DNA from 3 places in the Paenibacillus sp. J22TS3 genome. Region 3 is predicted to be linked to each of the others. Evidence: riboswitches for the same ligand, from Rfam matches in the RefSeq annotation. Region 3 holds a riboswitch; each other region holds the start of a gene.

Region 1 (5,950 bases), on a different contig from region 3:
GAAGGCGCTGCGTTATATGTGTGCGGAGATGAGAAGAAGATGGCTCATGATGTGCATGCGGCACTCGCAACTATCCTTGAGCAAGAGGGCGGGCTGAGCCCTGAGGAAGCCGCTGTTTATTTGACAGACCTGCAGCAGCAGAAACGTTATCAGCGGGATGTCTATTAATTCTGGGGACATGCCAAAGATCACGAGAGGAGATATAAACAATGTCTGAAAATAACCTGTTGTCCAAGAACAGCGCTCCGCACAGTGATGTGGAGGACATTAAACGCAGAAGTAATTACTTGCGCGGCAGCCTGGTAGAGACTCTCCTAGACCCGATTACCGGGTCCATTCCCGAAGATGACAACCGGCTGATGAAGCATCATGGAAGCTACATGCAGGATGACCGTGACCTGCGGAACGAACGGGCCAAGCAGAAGCTGGAGCCGGCCTATCAGTTCATGCTTCGGGTACGAGCCGCCGGTGGAGTCGTAACTCCGGAGCAATGGCTGATGATGGACCGTGTGGCACACAAGTATGCAAACGGAACGATCCGGCTGACGACTCGGCAGTCGTTCCAACTCCATGGCGTACTCAAGTGGAACTTGAAGAATACGATCCGCGAAGTGAATGACGCCATGCTGAGCACACTTGCTGCCTGCGGTGACGTGAACCGGAATGTGATGTGCAACCCGAATCCTTACCAGTCCGAAATTCATTCGGAGGTATACGAATGGGCCAGCAAGGTAAGCGCTCATCTTGACCCCCGCAGCCGGGCCTACCATGAAATTTGGCTGGATGGGGAGAAAATTGTGGACAGCCGTGAGGGCGTGGAGCAGGAACCGATCTACGGACCGGTCTATCTCCCGCGTAAATTCAAGATCGGCATAGCTGTTCCTCCATCGAACGATGTAGATGTGTTCTCTCAGGATCTTGGCCTCATTGCTATTACCGAGAACGGCCGTCTGAAAGGCTTCAACGTTTCCGTTGGCGGGGGTATGGGAATGACTCACGGTGATCCGAAAACCTACCCTCAGGTGTCCAAAGTCATCGGATTCTGTACACCGGAGCAGCTGATCGAGGTGGCGGAGAAGACGGTCACGATTCAAAGAGATTATGGCGACCGGTCTGTGCGGAAGCATGCCCGCTTCAAGTATACGATTGATGACCGCGGCCTTGATTGGTTCGTAAACGAGCTGACCCTGCGCCTGGGGTGGAAGCTTGAGGAGGCACGTCCTTTCCAATTTGACCACAATGGTGACCGTTATGGCTGGGTTAAGGGCAGCAATGGGAAATGGCATTTTACCCTCTTCATCCAGAATGGCCGTGTGAAGGACGAGGAAGGTTATCCTCTTATGACAGGCCTCAGAGAGATTGCCAAGGTGCATACCGGGGATTTTCGCCTGACACCAAACCAGAATTTGATTATCGCAAATGTAAGCACTCAGAAAAAGAAAAAGATTGAGTCCATGATTCAGCAGTTCAACCTTACAGACGGCAAGCATTATTCTGCCCTGCGCCGGAATTCGATGGCGTGTGTGGCGCTGCCGACTTGCGGGCTTGCGATGGCCGAATCCGAGCGTTATCTTCCTTCACTGATGGATAAAATTGAGCCTATGCTGTCCCAGCATGGCCTTCAAGACGAGGAGATCGTCATCCGCATGACCGGTTGTCCCAATGGCTGCGCACGGCCTGCCCTCGCGGAACTCGCGTTTATCGGCAAAGCTCCGGGACGTTACAATATGTATCTGGGCGGAGGGTTTTCAGGCAACCGTCTGAACAAGCTGTTTAAGGAGAATATTAACGAAGCTGAAATTCTGGAATCCTTGGAGCCAATCCTTGCACAGTATGCGAAGGACCGGCATCCTGGTGAGCATTTTGGGGATTACGTGATCCGCGTTGGCATCGTGCCCGAAGTGACCGACGGACAGAATTTTCATGCGTAAGCAGTAACTGAATCTAAGATTAAATATCTCTTCCGGTTTGCGTGGATGTGACCGGTGGAGATATTTTTTTAATAAAATTCGACAAAAAGTCTTGTTTTGAATTAAAGATATGGTACGATAATTTCATCCAGACAAGCTCAGCTGTCTGTTGCAAATAGAACTTTACACGATAATGGCAAACCTGTCGAAAGGCAGGGACGCAAAGCTATAGGGCCTTCTAACAAGATGGCAGCCTAGCCACCGAAGGGAGTTTTATAAGATGAAGCGTAGTGTTGTTTTTTTGTTGTCTTTTTTTCTGTTGTTGTGTACGGTTATGAATGGTGGGACTGCAGTTAGGGCCGAGAGCGGGACCTGGCTGAATGATACCAAAGTGGACAAAGGTGTTATTGGAATCAAATACACGGTGAAGTCTGGTGTCAAGACGAAAGTGCTAATAGCCAAAGGCAATGAGAAATATACATACAGCCTACTGCCAGGTGTCACTGAGGAGAATTTTCCACTTCAGCTGGGAGACGGAGAATATGCAATCAGTGTTCTTGAACAAAAGAGCAACGGCAAATATCAGGTTATTTATGAAGCTTCCGTTAACGTGGAGCTTGAGGAGCCAACCGCGGTATACCTTAATTCCATTCAGAATGTGAAATGGGCACAGGCGGGCGCCGCAGTTGCCAAGGCCAAGGCATTAACGAAAAACTTAACAACGGATGAGCAGAAGGTCAAAGCGATTTATAACTTTGTGGTGAGCAATATCAAATACGATAAGAAGTTGGCCTTGAATATTCCGGCTGATTACATACCGCAAATTGACCGCACGTTGACAGTGGGCAAGGATACCTGCTACGGTTATTCCGCTTTGTTCGCCGCCATGCTGCGAAGTGTAAACATTCCGACGAAGCTTGACATGGGCAAGACAGCTTATGTAACTACATACCATGCCTGGAATGAAGTGTATATGAATAACAAGTGGGTCGTTATCGATACTACAGTTGATGCGGGCTGGAAGGGAACCACAACTAAATATCAGATGATCAAAGACGCAGCCAAATATACTGCGGATAGACAATATTAAAGGACAAGAAGCCCTGGGTGCATACTCAGGGCTTCTTTGCAGAAACAGATTATGTTATTCTAGGCTCGTTGGGAGAAGTACTGATTATGATGTCTAAGGAGTAAGAATATGAAAGTGATCCTGGTGGATGATGAGCAGTTGGCCTTAGATTACCTGGAACGGCAGCTGAAGAAGCTGATTCAAGTTGAGGTTGTGGGAGCTTATACCGACCCTTATACGGCCAAGGAAGAGATTCTAAAGAGGGATGTACAGGTTGTTTTTCTGGACATCAGCCTTCCAGAAATCAGCGGATTGGAACTGGCAGAGCAGCTGCTGGAGAGCAAGCCAGACATACATATTGTGTTCGTTACAGCATATAACGAATATGCAGTTAAAGCTTTTGAAATCAATGCGCTTGATTATATTGTTAAACCCGTTCGTGCCGAGCGTTTATCCAAGACATTGGCCAGAATCGACGGGCTTTTGAAATCGAAGCCGGATGTGACCAGTCACTCCGATTCCAATACACCGCTAAAATTAAACCTTCTTCGGCAGGTATCTATTGAAGTGCAGCCGGGTCAACCTGCACTGCTTCATTGGCGGACCACCAAAGCCCAGGAGCTGTTTCTATATTTAATTCAGCACCGGGGTCAGCTGGTCAGGAAATCAACTCTGATTGATCTGCTGTGGCCGGAATACGATCCGGACAAGGTGTATGCCCAGCTGTATACGGCTGTTTACCATATCCGCAAAACGTTAGAGCCTTACGGCACCTGCTTTCAAATCTCCAATACAACCGAGGGTTACCTGCTCACACTAAGTCAGGTTATGATTGATGTGGAAGAATGGGAGAACAGGCTGCAGGAGAGCACTCCACCTAGCGCGGATACAATTGATGATCATATTGAAATCTTAAAACTGTATACAGGGGATTACTTGCAGCAGTATGATTACTGGTGGGCGGAAAGTGAGCGGCAGAGATACAAATCTTTATGGCTCTCGGCTTCTTATGCTCTGGCTGAATGGTACAGTTCGCAAGGGGACACGGGCAAGGCAGTGGGGCTTTACACGGAGATTTGCGGCCTGCACCCTCAAGAGGAGAAGGCTCATTTTGCGCTGATGCGGCTGTATGCGGAAATGGAGAATGCCTTGATGGTACGCAGACAATATGAAACTTTAGAGACGATATTAGCGGAAGAATTGAATGAACAACCGGGGCAGTCCATTCAGAACTGGTACCGGGAATGGGAAGCGGATCTTTTACGGTCATAATAGCGTTTTACATATACAGTTAGCCACCGGATAACCGGTGGTTTTTTTGCTTTGTCCAGAAATTGTATAGATTCTCTCTTTATAATCCTTACGGTGGGAGAACGAGTAGGGTATACCGGAGGGATAAACGTTGAGAATTATAAGAAATTTTCGGATTTCACCCCCTTTCGGATTCAAGGGGCTGGAACTCGCTTCACTTCGTGAAATCAATATTGCCAAAGAACCGGATGTTCAATATCAGAGAGGATTTTATATTAACTTTCAGGGGAATATGCTGGGGGTTGTGGCGACACCTGAGGGACCGGCATTCTTTTTCAATTCTGATACTTACCTGCTTGCGGGAGATAACTATCAGTTTCGCTTAAAGCACAAGCAGGATGAGAGCATATTCTACTTCGACTGGAATGGGGCCAGTGTGCTGCAAATCAAATATTACCGCATGCTGGGGGGACGGGCTGAAGAAGATCTGGACCGGAATATGCATGAGTTCCTCAATTGGCTCATTAAGGCTGCCAAACGCAAGAAATTTAAGTCATTCTATACTGTGGATGACGATTCCCCATCTACCTCTCACGCCAGGGAAGTTGATCCGGTTCGTATAGGGGAGCGGGTGCAATAGCCGCCAAGCTGTCTAAGGCTGGCCCGGTTTCCGGATGATTGTAGAGAAATTGTTAAGTTGCTTGTTCTACTATTGTAGTTGTCGATTTTGTATCTAATTGCTGGAGGTGAAAGAGCTTTTAAAATTAACAACAAATTAATAGATAGGGAGAAATGGTAAAAAAGCATGAAAAAAAGAATATCTGTAGTCATTTTTGCATTAATCCTCCTGATACATAGCCTGTTTGGGCCGGCTGTTGCTTCAGTCAGCGCAGATGCGGCAGCACTTCCAGAGAATATAACAGCAGCAGGAGATCAGGGGACTGGAACAACCGGGACAGCTGCTCCGGATGCTGTGGTGGATTCTACGGCTGACAAACCGGATGCGGTGGATTCAACCGCTGACAAGCCGGACGTGGCGGAAAAGGCTAACATTCTCACTAAAGTTGTACTGAAGGATAAAGAGGGTACGGTGATTGACGCCGTATACAATCCTGACCGGGAAGGCCGTACGGAAGTCGGCTCTGCCGTGACCATCGAGTACAACTGGGCATTAGAGAATAATCATGGTTATAAGAATGGGGATACCTTCGAGTTCACCATTCCGAAGGAGTTCAAGCTCTATAATGACATCTCAGGCAGCTTGGACGAGGCAGGAACGTTTCATGTTGATTCTAAAACGAACAAAGTCACAGTTACTTTCAATGATTTCGTCGAGGGAAACTCCAATGTCAGCGGCACATTGAAAATTGCCACGGAGTTCAACAAAGACACCATCACTGAAGACACCGAGGTGAAGATTCCTTTCCCGATCAAGGGCGGGGATCAGGTTGCCATTGTCTTCTTCAAACCGGTAGGCGGCAAGGTGCTTGATAAGAAGGGTCAGCCAGAGGGTTCGAAGAAGATTAACTGGACAGTCAATGTGAATACCGTGCTTAACAAAATCGACAATGCGGTGATTACTGACAAGACTCCGGACGGACTTAAGCTGGATGCGGCATCACTTAAGGTTTATAACCTTAAGGTGAACATGGATGGCAGCTCCACACTTGGCGATCTTGTTGATCCGGCCAGCTATATCTTTGAACCTGAGAATGACGGT
Region 2 (5,950 bases), on a different contig from region 3:
TGGCAGGGAGAACAACCGCAGTGGTTATGGAGCTTCAACCGAAGTGGAATCCGCTTCCTTCTTGTCGATTTTGGACAAAGCTTTCCAGGAGGATGCTCCTGCATAGATAATCAAGAGCAAACCGGGGATTACAAGCAGAGCCACACTTCCCGCTCTGGAATTTGCGAAATTCATGGCGTAACCGGCATAGGGAATTGTAAAACCGGTGTACTCGGCAGTAACATTGGACGCTGGAACAGGCTCCAGATCGGGAGTATCATTGTTGTCCCCCTTGGTTCGATAGGATACATGACCTGTCTCACGGTTCTTCAGAACTTCAATGATCCGGTGGGTGACCAGCTTGTCTGCTGATTCTCTATAGGTAATGATATCTCCGACCTTGAACCGGCCCATGTCCCCGCCAGGCTGAAGCGCTACGATAGAGCCTGTCTGAATGGAAGGCTCCATAGAGCCGGAGAGCACAGTTTTGATCTGATAACCGAAGAAATTCGGTTCTCCGCCCCCAGCTTTTGAGATCACAACGGAAGCGGCCATGACGATGAAAAGAAGAATAAGCAGAGTCGTTAAGGTCCGGCTGATTAGTTTTTTAATACGCATCGGAATCACCGTCTTTCACAATTAATTAGGTATCTTGCCGTCAATATCAGGCCCCGCCCGTGGATGCCGCTGATGTACCTGGTCTTTCGGGAACCGTGCTTGGAGAAGAACCAGGAACATCGCCAGGGATGATATCAGGAAGGGTGCCATCACCCGGCTTAACCTTGTCCGAAGGGCTGCCTGGGGTGGGAGCTGTCTGTACATCTTCTTGATGGGAAAGAGTGGGATTAGGGTCATCGTGGGCTGCTTCTTTAAGCGGGAACTTCTGATCATTTCCGGGCTGATTATCGGCAGAGGTTTGTCCTCCAGAATGTCCTGGCCCTTGCTTGGCAGGATCAGAAGAGCTTGCCTTGTCTCCCCCTGGTGCCGTTCCCTCATGCTTCTTGTCCTGCACGTCCTTCTTCTCCTGAGCTTCCTTCTTGTCTTGCTCAGATTTGGCTATCTCTGCGGCCCGCTTAACCTTCTCAAGCTCTTCCAAGCGGCTTCGTTCTGCCGCAATCGCGGCCTGTATTTCAGACAGTTGGGCACTTAAACTGCCCAGCTCTGTGGTACAAGAGTTCAGGGATGCCTGCAGCTCTGATTGAAGCTGCCGATACTCTTGGGCCCATTCCTCACTGATCAGGGAGTCTTGGCCAGTATCGATGGACACAGGATGAATAAGCTCCTGGCTGTAGTCCGGCACGCCAGTAACAGTGGAGGAGAAATCGCTTGGATTTGTCTGGTCATTCCCGGCATCGGTAGTATCCAGGGTTTGCAGCTGCTTCAGATAGTCCATTACAGCCTTGATCCGTCCCGATAACTCCGCTGACAGCCCCGGTATTGAGGTCAACTGCCCGGACAGCTGAAGGAGAGACGCCTGATCTCTGATTACAAGGCAGTTAGAGGGCTGCTGGTTGATTTCGCCGATGATCCCGTTGACCTTATCGGCTGATTGCTGGATTTCAGAGCGGATGCTCTGCCAAGCGGCTTCATTGTCAGCCAAACGGCTGCTGAGCTGAACCGAAGTTCCCTGAAGAACTGATATTCTGGATAGGATAAGCTGTTCATCCGAGCTGAGCTCTTCCAGTGTCCTTCCAGTGAAGGAGTGGGGGGATATCTCCCCGGTATCCGTTGATGGTCCGGACGACAGCGTGTTCTTAAGCTGTACTGCTATATTTAAATGTCCGGTCAGGTCCTCCAGCATCAGCCTGATTTCACTAGGGAAAATCCCGCAGGCTTGGATTACCGCTGTATTGTCCTGTTCCGTATGGAATTCACCAAAAGTTGTTCCAACCTGGTGTGAGGCTGTGATGACCAGAATGGAGATGACAACAGCCGTCTGCAAGGTACGTGTAATTTGTCTGGGGGCATGCCGTACCCTTCGTCGCTTGCCGCCTCTTAATCTAGAGGTTCTCAGAGGAATTCTCCTTTCACTCTTTGTTCTTTATTAAGAACAATTTTCTGATTTGAATATTACAGCAACTCTATCAGAAAGGAAAATTGCTAATAGAGTTAAATTTCCTCAATAAAGAACAATAACTAAGCTAAATGTCCTATATTCTAAGTTTATCGGCTGAATACTCACTATTTCATTCTTTATTAAGAACAAAATTTAAGCAACTCCCCCGAAATTAGATTTACTATATCGGGAACTATGGTATGATGGTTAACAATGGAACAAGTACATTGACCTAAAAACTATTTAGTCAAAACCGCTCTGTTTTTTCTTATTAAGAACGGTTCTACACATCCTAGGTACCAGTACCATTTATTTACATTCGCAAAAACAGCTTGGGATTTACAAAATAATCAGACCGCCATTAGTAAAATAGGGTGAATTGGTCCGCAGTACGACATCTTTTTTAAATGCAGTTCGCTATAATGGATTTAACTGAAGTGGGTATATGATCTGTAGTTTCCTTTCAAACTTGTATAGGTAAATTCCAGTAAAGGGTAAACCTGTTGAAAAGCAGGGGCACAAAGTCTCAGATCTAAGGTAGGGATACTAGGATGGCTGGACTGCCTGGGGACACTCGAATAATCTTAGGAGGAGATTTTTTGGACAAGTCCGCCCAGGTGATTGTGGAGAAGACTCGATTCACAGCGATGGATTTGGAATGGGTCAGATTAATACGCAGTGCGAAGGAAGCGGGGGTTTCAGCAGAGGAAGTGAGAAGCTTCTTGAGGATGAAACGGCAGGCTGAGAAGATAAGAATAAATATAAGGTAGCTATATAAAATGAACTTATGAAAGTTACCCTATTCGGTCGCTGCGATGCCGAGTGTTCTTTAAGGCCGCTGTTGTCTCCGAAATGCTTGAACTAGATATCAGTGGGGCATTTCGGAGACAAAGGCGGACGCTTCGCTTTTTCAGAATCATTCGTCCTCTCCGCTGAGATCGGTTCATTCTAAAGTTCATTTTATATAAAAAAGGAGAAGAACCTTCCATACGATAAGCTTATATAGCTTATAAGTATGGAAGGTTCTTTTTCTGCTCCCTGCTACACAGAGCTTCCAGACTGTATGGATGATCCGGCAGCCGGCTTCAGTGCACCCGTGACAAGCTTTCCCTTGGAGGTGTTGTATTCCAGCCGCAAGCTTCGGCTGCCGATCAAGGTAACGGCAAGCAGTGAGATTCCTGAGACTGCCGGAAGGTAGTATGCGGGAATCCAGTCCAGCAGCACGCCATATAAAATGGTTCCGAGCGGAGCAATGGCGCCCGCCATCGTCTCAATAATGCCAAATACACGTCCCCGGTACTCCGGGTCAATAGTGGTCTGGAACAACACCTGAAGAGGGATGTTGATATAAATAATGACTACACCGATAAGCATCATGAGACCAATGTAATAGAAATAAGCCAGACTCTTGCCGAAGTAAGGCAGATAGGGCAGTGACATGGCGGCAATGAGCACCGACAGCAGGATCAGTCCTCTTAGCAGAGGAGACAGTGGATTAACCGTATTCTTGCGGACGGACAGGATGGCTGCCATGACCAGCATGCCTGCCGCAAATGAAGCATCGACAACGCCATATTCCCTGGATTCCATACCGAGGGAATGCACCATAATGTAGGGAAGCGTTACACCAATTGCACTGGCAAAGAAGTTGACCCAGAAGCAGATGAGCAGAAGCGACCATAGGAATCCATGCTTTCTGACATAGCCGAAGCCTCCAGCCAGACTTCCAACCAATTGGGATGCCAGAGAACCCGAAGGTCTTGCGTCATCTGTTGGTTGTGCGGAGGCTTCGCTGGCTTGAGAGCCGGAGCGGAACCTGAGCGCATAGCCCATGCAGGATGAAATGAATAAGCCCGCGGCATTCATCAGCATGAAGGTATCCAAGGAGACAAATGCGAAGAGGAAACCTCCGCAAACCGGTCCCAGGATATTCCCGATGGAGGTGGCCATCTGGTTCATGGAGCCGGCCTTCTGTATGCTTCGTTCTTCCACCAGCATAAGCAGCGAGGAGGAGATGGTAATGCTGTAGAAGCTTGAGCATACGGACAACAGGATCAGCGTTGCGTAAATCCAGGGCACAGACGGGCCGTTGACCGCTACGGCGAAGAATCCCAGCAGCATGACGGCAACACTAGCCAGATCTGAGCCGATAATTAATTTGCGGCGGTTAAGTCGGTCAGCCAGAACTCCAGCGACAGGCCCCAGAATAATACGCGGCAGCATGCCGCAGATTAGGGTAACGGCGAATTGGCTGCCTGAACCCGTTAGCTTCAAAATATACAATCCACATATAAACGTGTACATGCTTGCGCCCAGCAGGGAGAAGAGCTTGCCTGAGAACATGAGAGTTATGTTGCGAATATCCTCCCGCGGCACTTTGGAAGTCTGATCCATGAACTATTCACCTCATCTAGAAAGTTAAATTAAATTAAACTAATTATATGCAATAAATTTCCTGCTTGCAATAGCTGAGTTAAGTACAGTTTAACTTTTATTTTGAGTTCGTCTCTTTTCCTTCCTGTCCGGTTAAGATATACTTGGATTTATAAATCAGGATGAGGATGAACGGCATGACTAAAATTGGAGAACGTATCAAGCACCTGCGCAAGCAGCTCGGCATGACCCAGACCGAACTGGCGGGAGAGCATATGACCAAGAGCATGCTGAGCCAAATTGAGAACGGCAAGGCGATGCCGTCCATGCGGACGCTCCGCTATTTAGCCGAGCAGCTAGGCCAGGATGCGGGGTATTTCCTCGGCGAAGATGACGGGCAGGGGATCTCGGAGCTTGTCCGTGAGCTGGAGACGGATATGAAACATAAGGAGTACGCCGAGATTGTCCGGAAGGTGCAGCCCCTTCTTGAAGGCAAACTGCCTATGACTTTGGATGTGGCCCGCATGATGGAGTATTATGCAGAGGCCTGTTTTCATACGGTTCATAGTGGCGGGGAAGAGGCGATCAGGAAGGCCGTGGACATCTATGAACGCTTTGGACTGTTTGTTGAAAGTGCCAAAGTAAAATATATGAACTATGCGCATCTGTTCTCCCACGGTAAATATGGTTCTTCTCTGGATTTGATCCGGGAAGTGCGGCGCGAATATGAACAGAAGAAGATTGGAAAGGATACGCTGTTCGAGCTTGAGCTGTATTACGCCGAAGCAGTCTCTTTGTCCGCACTGGGTATGAACGAGGAGAGCAGGGACGTGATGCTGGCAGCTCTTACCCTGTCCAAAGAGCAGGAAGTGTACTATTTGACGGAGCACTTCCTGCGAATGCTGGGCAATAACTACTATGAGAGCGGCGATAAGGAGAAATCGAACGAATATAGAAGGAAAGCGAAGCTCTACGCGGAGGCCACAGATAACAAGGTAACGCTAGCTTACATTGAGATGAGTGAAGCAAGGATTCATAACCGGGAAGGCCGTTATGCACAGGCCTTGGAACTTATCGAGAAGGTTGCCGATCTTCAGCAGAAGAAAAGCGCCAATTACTGGATGGAGCTTGGGATTTACTACTATAATACCGGTCATGATGAGGAAGCCTGGGACGCCTTTGGCCGGGTCGTTATGCCTGAGACAGCCTATCACCCGCTGGATCGGTCCAACCTGTATGCGGCTGATGCTTACATGGCCCGGCTTTCTGCGAAGCGCGGCCTTATGTCTGATGCTGCTAAGCTGTCTGCCAGAGCTTATGAACGGGTACGCAATTTCCCTCTTAATTATTCGAAGAATTTCATAGAGGAAACCTACCGTTTATTCCACAAGTCCGAATAAAAGCCAATAGAGTGAGGAAGAATTTCTCACGCTTTATTAAGCAGCCAATTTCGGCGAATTTTGTAATCTTTTAACGATTCCGGCCGGAGGGATTTATGATAGAATAGATGAAGTCTACATTTTGCCATGAAAGGAGCGATAG
Region 3 (5,950 bases):
TGCGCTTAGACTTGAGAAAGAGCTGGGAGGTCCGCAGGATCTGGAATGGGCAATCTCAAAAGGGAGGGTGTACCTGCTCCAGGCACGTCCAGTTACGACTCTTAGTCCAGGAAACCGGGATAAGTTTGAGTGGAACGATTCGCTTACAGGGGATTTTCTGTGGACCAATACAAATGTGGGAGAATCCATACCCGATGTATTCACTCCTTTTAGCTGGTCTGTCATCAGGGCGCTCGATGAGGAGCAGCAGGTTGTTCCGGGTCACTACTTAATGTCGGGGAATATATGCGGGCGAGTGTACTCTAACATCAGCCTTCCTGTATCCGCATTCCAAGCACTGGGTTTCAATTCCCGTTCCATTTTAGCGAAAATGAGCAATGTATTTGGGAAGCTGCCTGAAGGGATCGGCATTCCTGTGTATCCTTTCTCCAAATGGAGTATTATCAAAGCCTTGGTGCCAAGAATACTTTATAGTTCGAAGCGAACCCGTGAGGCGGTTAAAGGCATGAGCCAGTATTTGAAGGACAGTCCAGAGGAATGTGCGAAAATCATTGACCGCATCCACAAAGTGAAAACCAAGGAGGAGCTGCTCCGCATTTGGAGACAGGATCTCTGGCCTAGAAATGTGAAGGGGGTCTGGGCCGCCTTTGAGGGGACAAGTCAAAAAATGCAGAAATACGTCAAGTTAAAGGAAAAGCTGAGCAGGCTGGTTGGCTCAGAAGAAGCAAATCTTCTTCTGTCTAATGTAGGTGGGAATGCTCAATTAGAAAGCCTGGGTCCGGTGATTGGAATCTCCAGAGTAATCCGGGGGGACATGACCCGCCAAGAGTATTTAGTCAAATACGGGCACCGCGGTCCTCATGAGCATGAGCTGTCCATTCCTTCTCCGGGAGAGAGCCGGGATTTGCTGGAGAAACAGATTAAGGACATAGAGGATTCACCGATTAACGTGGAGGGGCTACTGGATAAGCAGCGTGAACAGTATGAAGAAGCGTGGAATAGATTCGAGCAACTGTTTCCTGGTGGAAATAAACGGTTTAAGCGGCAAGTAGAAAGAGTACTAGAGGGTCCGCAGGTCCGGGAAGCCGCACGTTCAGAATGGACCCGGGGGTTCAGGGTCAATCGGGCTTTTGCCCTCAAAGCGGGTGAGTTAGCCGGGATAGCTGATGATGTATTCTTCCTCTACCTGGATGAGGTGCTGAGTTGGCTTGAGGGTGGCGAATTGGAAGCCAGGCAGCATATCAATGCCAGAAAAGCAACCTATGCGAAGTATCAGGCCTTGCCGCCCCTGCCATCCATCATCCGCGGCAGATTCGATCCGTTCAAATGGGCGGAAGAACCGAACCGCAGAATGGACTACTTCAATCCAATGGAGCCTATGCGCATTTCGCCGGAATCGGAGACACTTAAGGGCTTTGCTGGTGCCGCAGGCAGGATTGAAGGAAAGGTGCGCGTTCTGACACAACCAGAAGACGGGGATCAGCTTAAGCCAGGTGAAATTCTGGTAACCTCCACAACTAACGTAGGATGGACAACGCTTTTCCCTAAAGCTTCGGCAATCATTACCGATATTGGCGCGCCGCTGTCCCATGCTGCCATTGTAGCCAGGGAGTTGGGCATCCCCGCTGTTGTTGGATGTGGCAATGCAACCGCCAGACTGAAGACAGGAGACCGGGTTATTGTGGATGGCGGGCAGGGCATGATACAAGTCTGCCCTCCTTCTTAAAGTGAGGGCGCTTCAACGATGAGTCAGGTACAGCCGCTATTCGGGAAGCGCCGTAATGCGGACTGCACGATGGTGTGAGAAGAGGGGGCTAGGAGCCCCCTCTGACCAGGTTGCTTACTGCGGATTCGTTGTCCAGATTCCGGCTGTCTTCAGGAAGACGCGCGGAGGAAGCTTCAGCGCGGCTAAGGTGAGATCAGCCACATCCTCAGGCTGCATCATCCGGTCCTCGTCGCCGATCTTGAGGCCGGCGTTCACGGCTAAATCCGTATTGACCGTGCTCGGCGTAAGTGCGGTGACACGGATGTTATGCTTGCGCACTTCCTGAGCAAGAGCTTCCGTTAATCCCATGACCGCAAACTTGGATGCGCAGTAGGCCGATCCGGTTGCGAACCCGCGTTCCCCGGCAGTTGAGGCCACATTAATAATATCTCCGCTGTTCTGGGCGATCAGATCCGGCAGGATAGCGCGGGTGACATTGTAGGTCCCCATCAGGTTCACGTCAAGGATTCGCTTCCATTCCTCAGGGTCCATCTCCACAAAGGTCCCGAACTTGGCGATTCCCGCATTGTTGATCAGGATATTTACGTCTCCCAGCTCCTGCTTGATCTTGGCTGCCGCACGCTGTGCCTCTTCCGCGTTCGAGATGTCAGCAGGTGCAATGCTGACCTTGACTCCGTATTTCCCCCGCAGTTCCTCCGCGAGGCTGCTGAGATCGGCCTCAGTGCGGGAGATCAATCCAAGATGGACACCTTCCTTGGCTAGAGCTTCAGCCACTGCCCGGCCGATTCCCTTGCCAGCACCCGTGATTAACGCATTTTTATTTTTCAATTCCACATTCATCGCTCCTATCTGTTCTCTATATGTAATGTATACCCCATAATAATACCCCTATTGACGTAATTTTTACACTTTAGCACTAAGAAATAAAGTAATAGAATACTTTGAAAATTTCATGAATATAGTCTAGCTTTTATTTACACATCAGGAAAATAGAACTATAATAAAGACTGAAAAGCAGGTCTTAAAGCTCTCTTAAATGAAAAAGGCAAACTTGCTGAAAGGCAAGGACGCAAAGCCAAGGGTCTAAAGCAGTATGCTATGACAGCCGGTTACCAGAGAAGAGGATGAAAACTAGGTCTATCAAGCCTCGGGTCTACTCTTTAGAGTAGGCCTTTTTGTCTGGATATAAGTGGAGGGTTCTTGAAAAATCATTAAGGAGGAACAATGTCGTGCAGGTTCATATCAAAGGGATAGCCACCTATCATCCGGCCCAGGCATATGATAATGCCTATTTCGTTGAGCATTTTGACAAGCTGGGTCTTGAAGCGGAAGGGTTGATGAATCATCTTGGGAGAAAGACCCGTTATCTGGTAAGCACCGAGGAAGAGAACTCCCTTTCCATGGGAGTGACTGTTGCGAAGAAGCTGCTGGCTGAATCCAAGGTCTCCGCGGAGGAGCTGGACATGGTGGTGTTTGTTTCGGATACCCCGGAGTACACCTATCCCAGCAATGCACTGCTGATTCATCGTGAGATCGGCGCGGTGAACGCACATATCGTATACGATTTGAATACGAACTGTATCGGGATGCTGACCGCGATGGATCAAGTCCGGCATCATTTGATCGGGAACCGGTATATTAAGCGCGCGCTAATTATTGGTAGTGTTCATGTCAGCAACATCGCCCGGAAGGATGATACGATCGTCTACCCTAACTTTTCGGATGGGGCAGCGGCCGTGATTTTGGAGAAGACGGAGCTTCCAGGCGGATTTATTGATGCCAATTACAAGACGGATTCCAAGCTTGGGAATACCGTAATGTTCCCGGCGGCTGGTATGTCGGCGATGTTTCGTGACGGGGTGGCGGAAGCAGACAAGCGGCTGCGGTTCGATCCACATGATGTGAGTTACTTTTCGGACGAGTGGAAGAATCTGATCACTCTGCTCCTGGGGCGTAACGGAATGCTGGCCACGGATGTCGATCACTGGATCTTCTCCCAATTCTCACGGCCGGAGATTGAGGAGACGCTGGAGAAGATGCATATCGAGTTGGACAAGTACACCTTTGTGGGTGACCGTTACGGATACACGGGAGTTACCAGCCCTGTCTTTGCCCTTGAAGATGCGCTCAGAACAGGCCGGGTCTCCGCAGGAGATAAGGTAGTTCTGTGTTCTGTAGGAATTGGCTATACGATGTCTTCACTTTTATATCAATTATAACGATATAGGTATTGAGAGAAATATTAACCATTTGGAGGGACCATAGGATGTTTGTATTTGAGAAGAAGCAGGCGGAAAAGGCGTTGGCAATTACTGTAAGTGGATTTATGAAACCGGATGAGGCTGAGGCTTTTCTAAAAGAATACAATGAGCACATTAACTCGATTAATCCGGCAGAATACACACTGATTATTGACTCAACGAACCTGGCCGTATCCAAACAGGACATGCTACCTGTCCTGGAGGGCTGCTTCAAGCTGTATATGTCCAACGGATTTAAGAAAATCATGATGGTCAACCCATCTTCCGTGGTTGCGAAGAACCAAATGCAGAAGCTGGCAGAGACCATTGCTTACACAGGAATCTTCGTGGATACGCTGGAAGAAGCATACAGTCACAATTAATTCCGAGCCTAGGGCGGCTACCGTCCATGGTTGTTGCGGCCTGCTCTGCCCGAGCAGGTCGTTTATTGTTGTTCCACTTCGAATAAAGGTTGCCAAAGACGCATAGGTTTTGAGGAACAGGGGAACCTAGAGCTTAAAGAACTTTAGGGTCAGGATTCCGGTTATTTCTTAGGACGTTTTTGAATTAGCCTGGAGGCGCCTGTAGCCACCAAGTAGATGCCCGCGACAGTGAACAGGGTTCCAATCCACCGGTACTCCTGGAGAAAAGGAACCAGGGTGAACAGGACAAGTGCCAAAAGAAAACGGAGAATAATCTCTTGTTTCATCGTATTTGTGTCTCCTTTCCCTAAAATGTCGCTCAAAGGCGATTGCTGTGAATCAAGCCCGATTTATCACATAAATCTTTGATTATTATGAACAAATTGTAGCATGATGTGCAAATTTTCACCTATTTTTAAAATTTCTTTTTCAGTTCTTGGATAAAAGGTGTAATATAAGAGTATAGAGTTCCGTTTCGGCCTGTTTGAAGCTTCTACAAGAACGTTAAGACAGGATTGCTTATCTATTGCCCAGCCTAATGAAGCGGTCTGGTGTTATAGGAAAGTTATTTCAGGTATTTATTAAATAACGGACTGCTATACAGTTGAACCTAGTGTGTGGATCTGATCCAGACCCTAGTTTGCGCTGTATAATTCAACGTAAAGGAGGAAGTTCCAAATGTCACAAACTTCTAATCAACAAGAGACATCAGCTGCTGAAGAGGCAGTTGCTTCTCAAGCGGTACCTTCTGAAGCTGGTAAAGAGCTGCTCGATCAGCTTATGAAGCCGGAGGTTCAGCAATCCCTTCTGGTGCTGGTAGACCAGCTGCCAAAGCTCACTGAGATGATGGGCGCCCTGACAACAGCTTATGATTTCGCTCAAAGCATCGCTAAGGATCCAGTATTCGTGAACGATCTTAAACATGGATTCTCCGAGTTTGCCACTCCGGTAGTAAGCAAGGTTAAAGGTGTCGCTGCTGCAGCGATTGAAGCAAATGACCGTGCACAAGCCGATAATTCGACTATCGGTGTATTTGGCCTGCTCAAAATCCTGAAAGATCCGAACGTACAGAAATCGCTGCGTTTCACTCAAGCTTTCTTGGATACGCTGAGTGAGCGTCAAAAAGGACAACGTTAATTTCAGAATAAACACAATTCAGAACGGAGGATGGATATGTCGAAGCAAATTTTGATTCTGGGCGGCGGCTACGGCGGATTGCTGAGCGCATTGACTGCACGTAAGTACCTGAATGCGAATGAGGCCAATATTACCGTTGTTAACCGTTACCCTACCCACCAGATTATTACCGAACTTCACCGCCTTGCTGCCGGGAACCTTCACGAGAAGGCCGTTGCGCTTCCACTTGATAAACTGCTGAAAGGCAAGAACGTGAACTTGGTGATTGATACAGTTCAGACTATTAAGCCGGACGATAAGCAGGTTGTGCTCGGCAATGGAAACACGTTAAGATATGATGCCCTGGTTATTGCCCTGGGAAGTGAAACAGCTTTCTTCGGTATCCCGGGTCTTCAGGAATACAGCTTCACGCTGAAATCCGTAGA

Evidence for each region. A riboswitch is a leader RNA that binds a small molecule or an ion and turns the genes downstream of it on or off. The one in region 3 is predicted to bind cyclic di-GMP.
Region 1: linked by a shared signal. The riboswitch ahead of KJS63_RS20045 (transglutaminase-like domain-containing protein) and the one ahead of KJS63_RS11375 (ketoacyl-ACP synthase III) in region 3 are both predicted to bind cyclic di-GMP.
Region 2: linked by a shared signal. The riboswitch ahead of KJS63_RS21625 (anti-repressor SinI family protein) and the one ahead of KJS63_RS11375 (ketoacyl-ACP synthase III) in region 3 are both predicted to bind cyclic di-GMP.

The regions. Positions count from the first base shown of each region.
Region 1 is NZ_BOSF01000007.1:30,229-36,178, reverse strand. Features, by position in the region: gene KJS63_RS20055 (assimilatory sulfite reductase (NADPH) flavoprotein subunit) at 1-168, shown strand, start outside; gene cysI (assimilatory sulfite reductase (NADPH) hemoprotein subunit) at 210-1,931, shown strand; cyclic di-GMP riboswitch class I at 2,096-2,176, shown strand; gene KJS63_RS20045 (transglutaminase-like domain-containing protein) at 2,191-3,000, shown strand; gene KJS63_RS20040 (response regulator) at 3,109-4,251, shown strand; gene KJS63_RS20035 (hypothetical protein) at 4,382-4,870, shown strand; gene KJS63_RS20030 (LPXTG cell wall anchor domain-containing protein) at 5,036-5,950, shown strand, end outside.
Region 2 is NZ_BOSF01000008.1:77,642-83,591, forward strand. Features, by position in the region: gene sipW (signal peptidase I SipW) at 25-597, opposite strand; gene KJS63_RS21620 (hypothetical protein) at 644-1,921, opposite strand; cyclic di-GMP riboswitch class I at 2,519-2,603, shown strand; gene KJS63_RS21625 (anti-repressor SinI family protein) at 2,635-2,805, shown strand; gene KJS63_RS21630 (MFS transporter) at 3,077-4,429, opposite strand; gene KJS63_RS21635 (helix-turn-helix domain-containing protein) at 4,606-5,808, shown strand.
Region 3 is NZ_BOSF01000003.1:369,916-375,865, reverse strand. Features, by position in the region: gene KJS63_RS11385 (PEP/pyruvate-binding domain-containing protein) at 1-1,726, shown strand, start outside; gene KJS63_RS11380 (3-ketoacyl-ACP reductase) at 1,841-2,560, opposite strand; cyclic di-GMP riboswitch class I at 2,761-2,843, shown strand; gene KJS63_RS11375 (ketoacyl-ACP synthase III) at 2,956-3,945, shown strand; gene KJS63_RS11370 (hypothetical protein) at 3,993-4,349, shown strand; gene KJS63_RS11365 (hypothetical protein) at 4,511-4,675, opposite strand; gene KJS63_RS11360 (DUF1641 domain-containing protein) at 5,067-5,525, shown strand; gene KJS63_RS11355 (NAD(P)/FAD-dependent oxidoreductase) at 5,562-5,950, shown strand, end outside.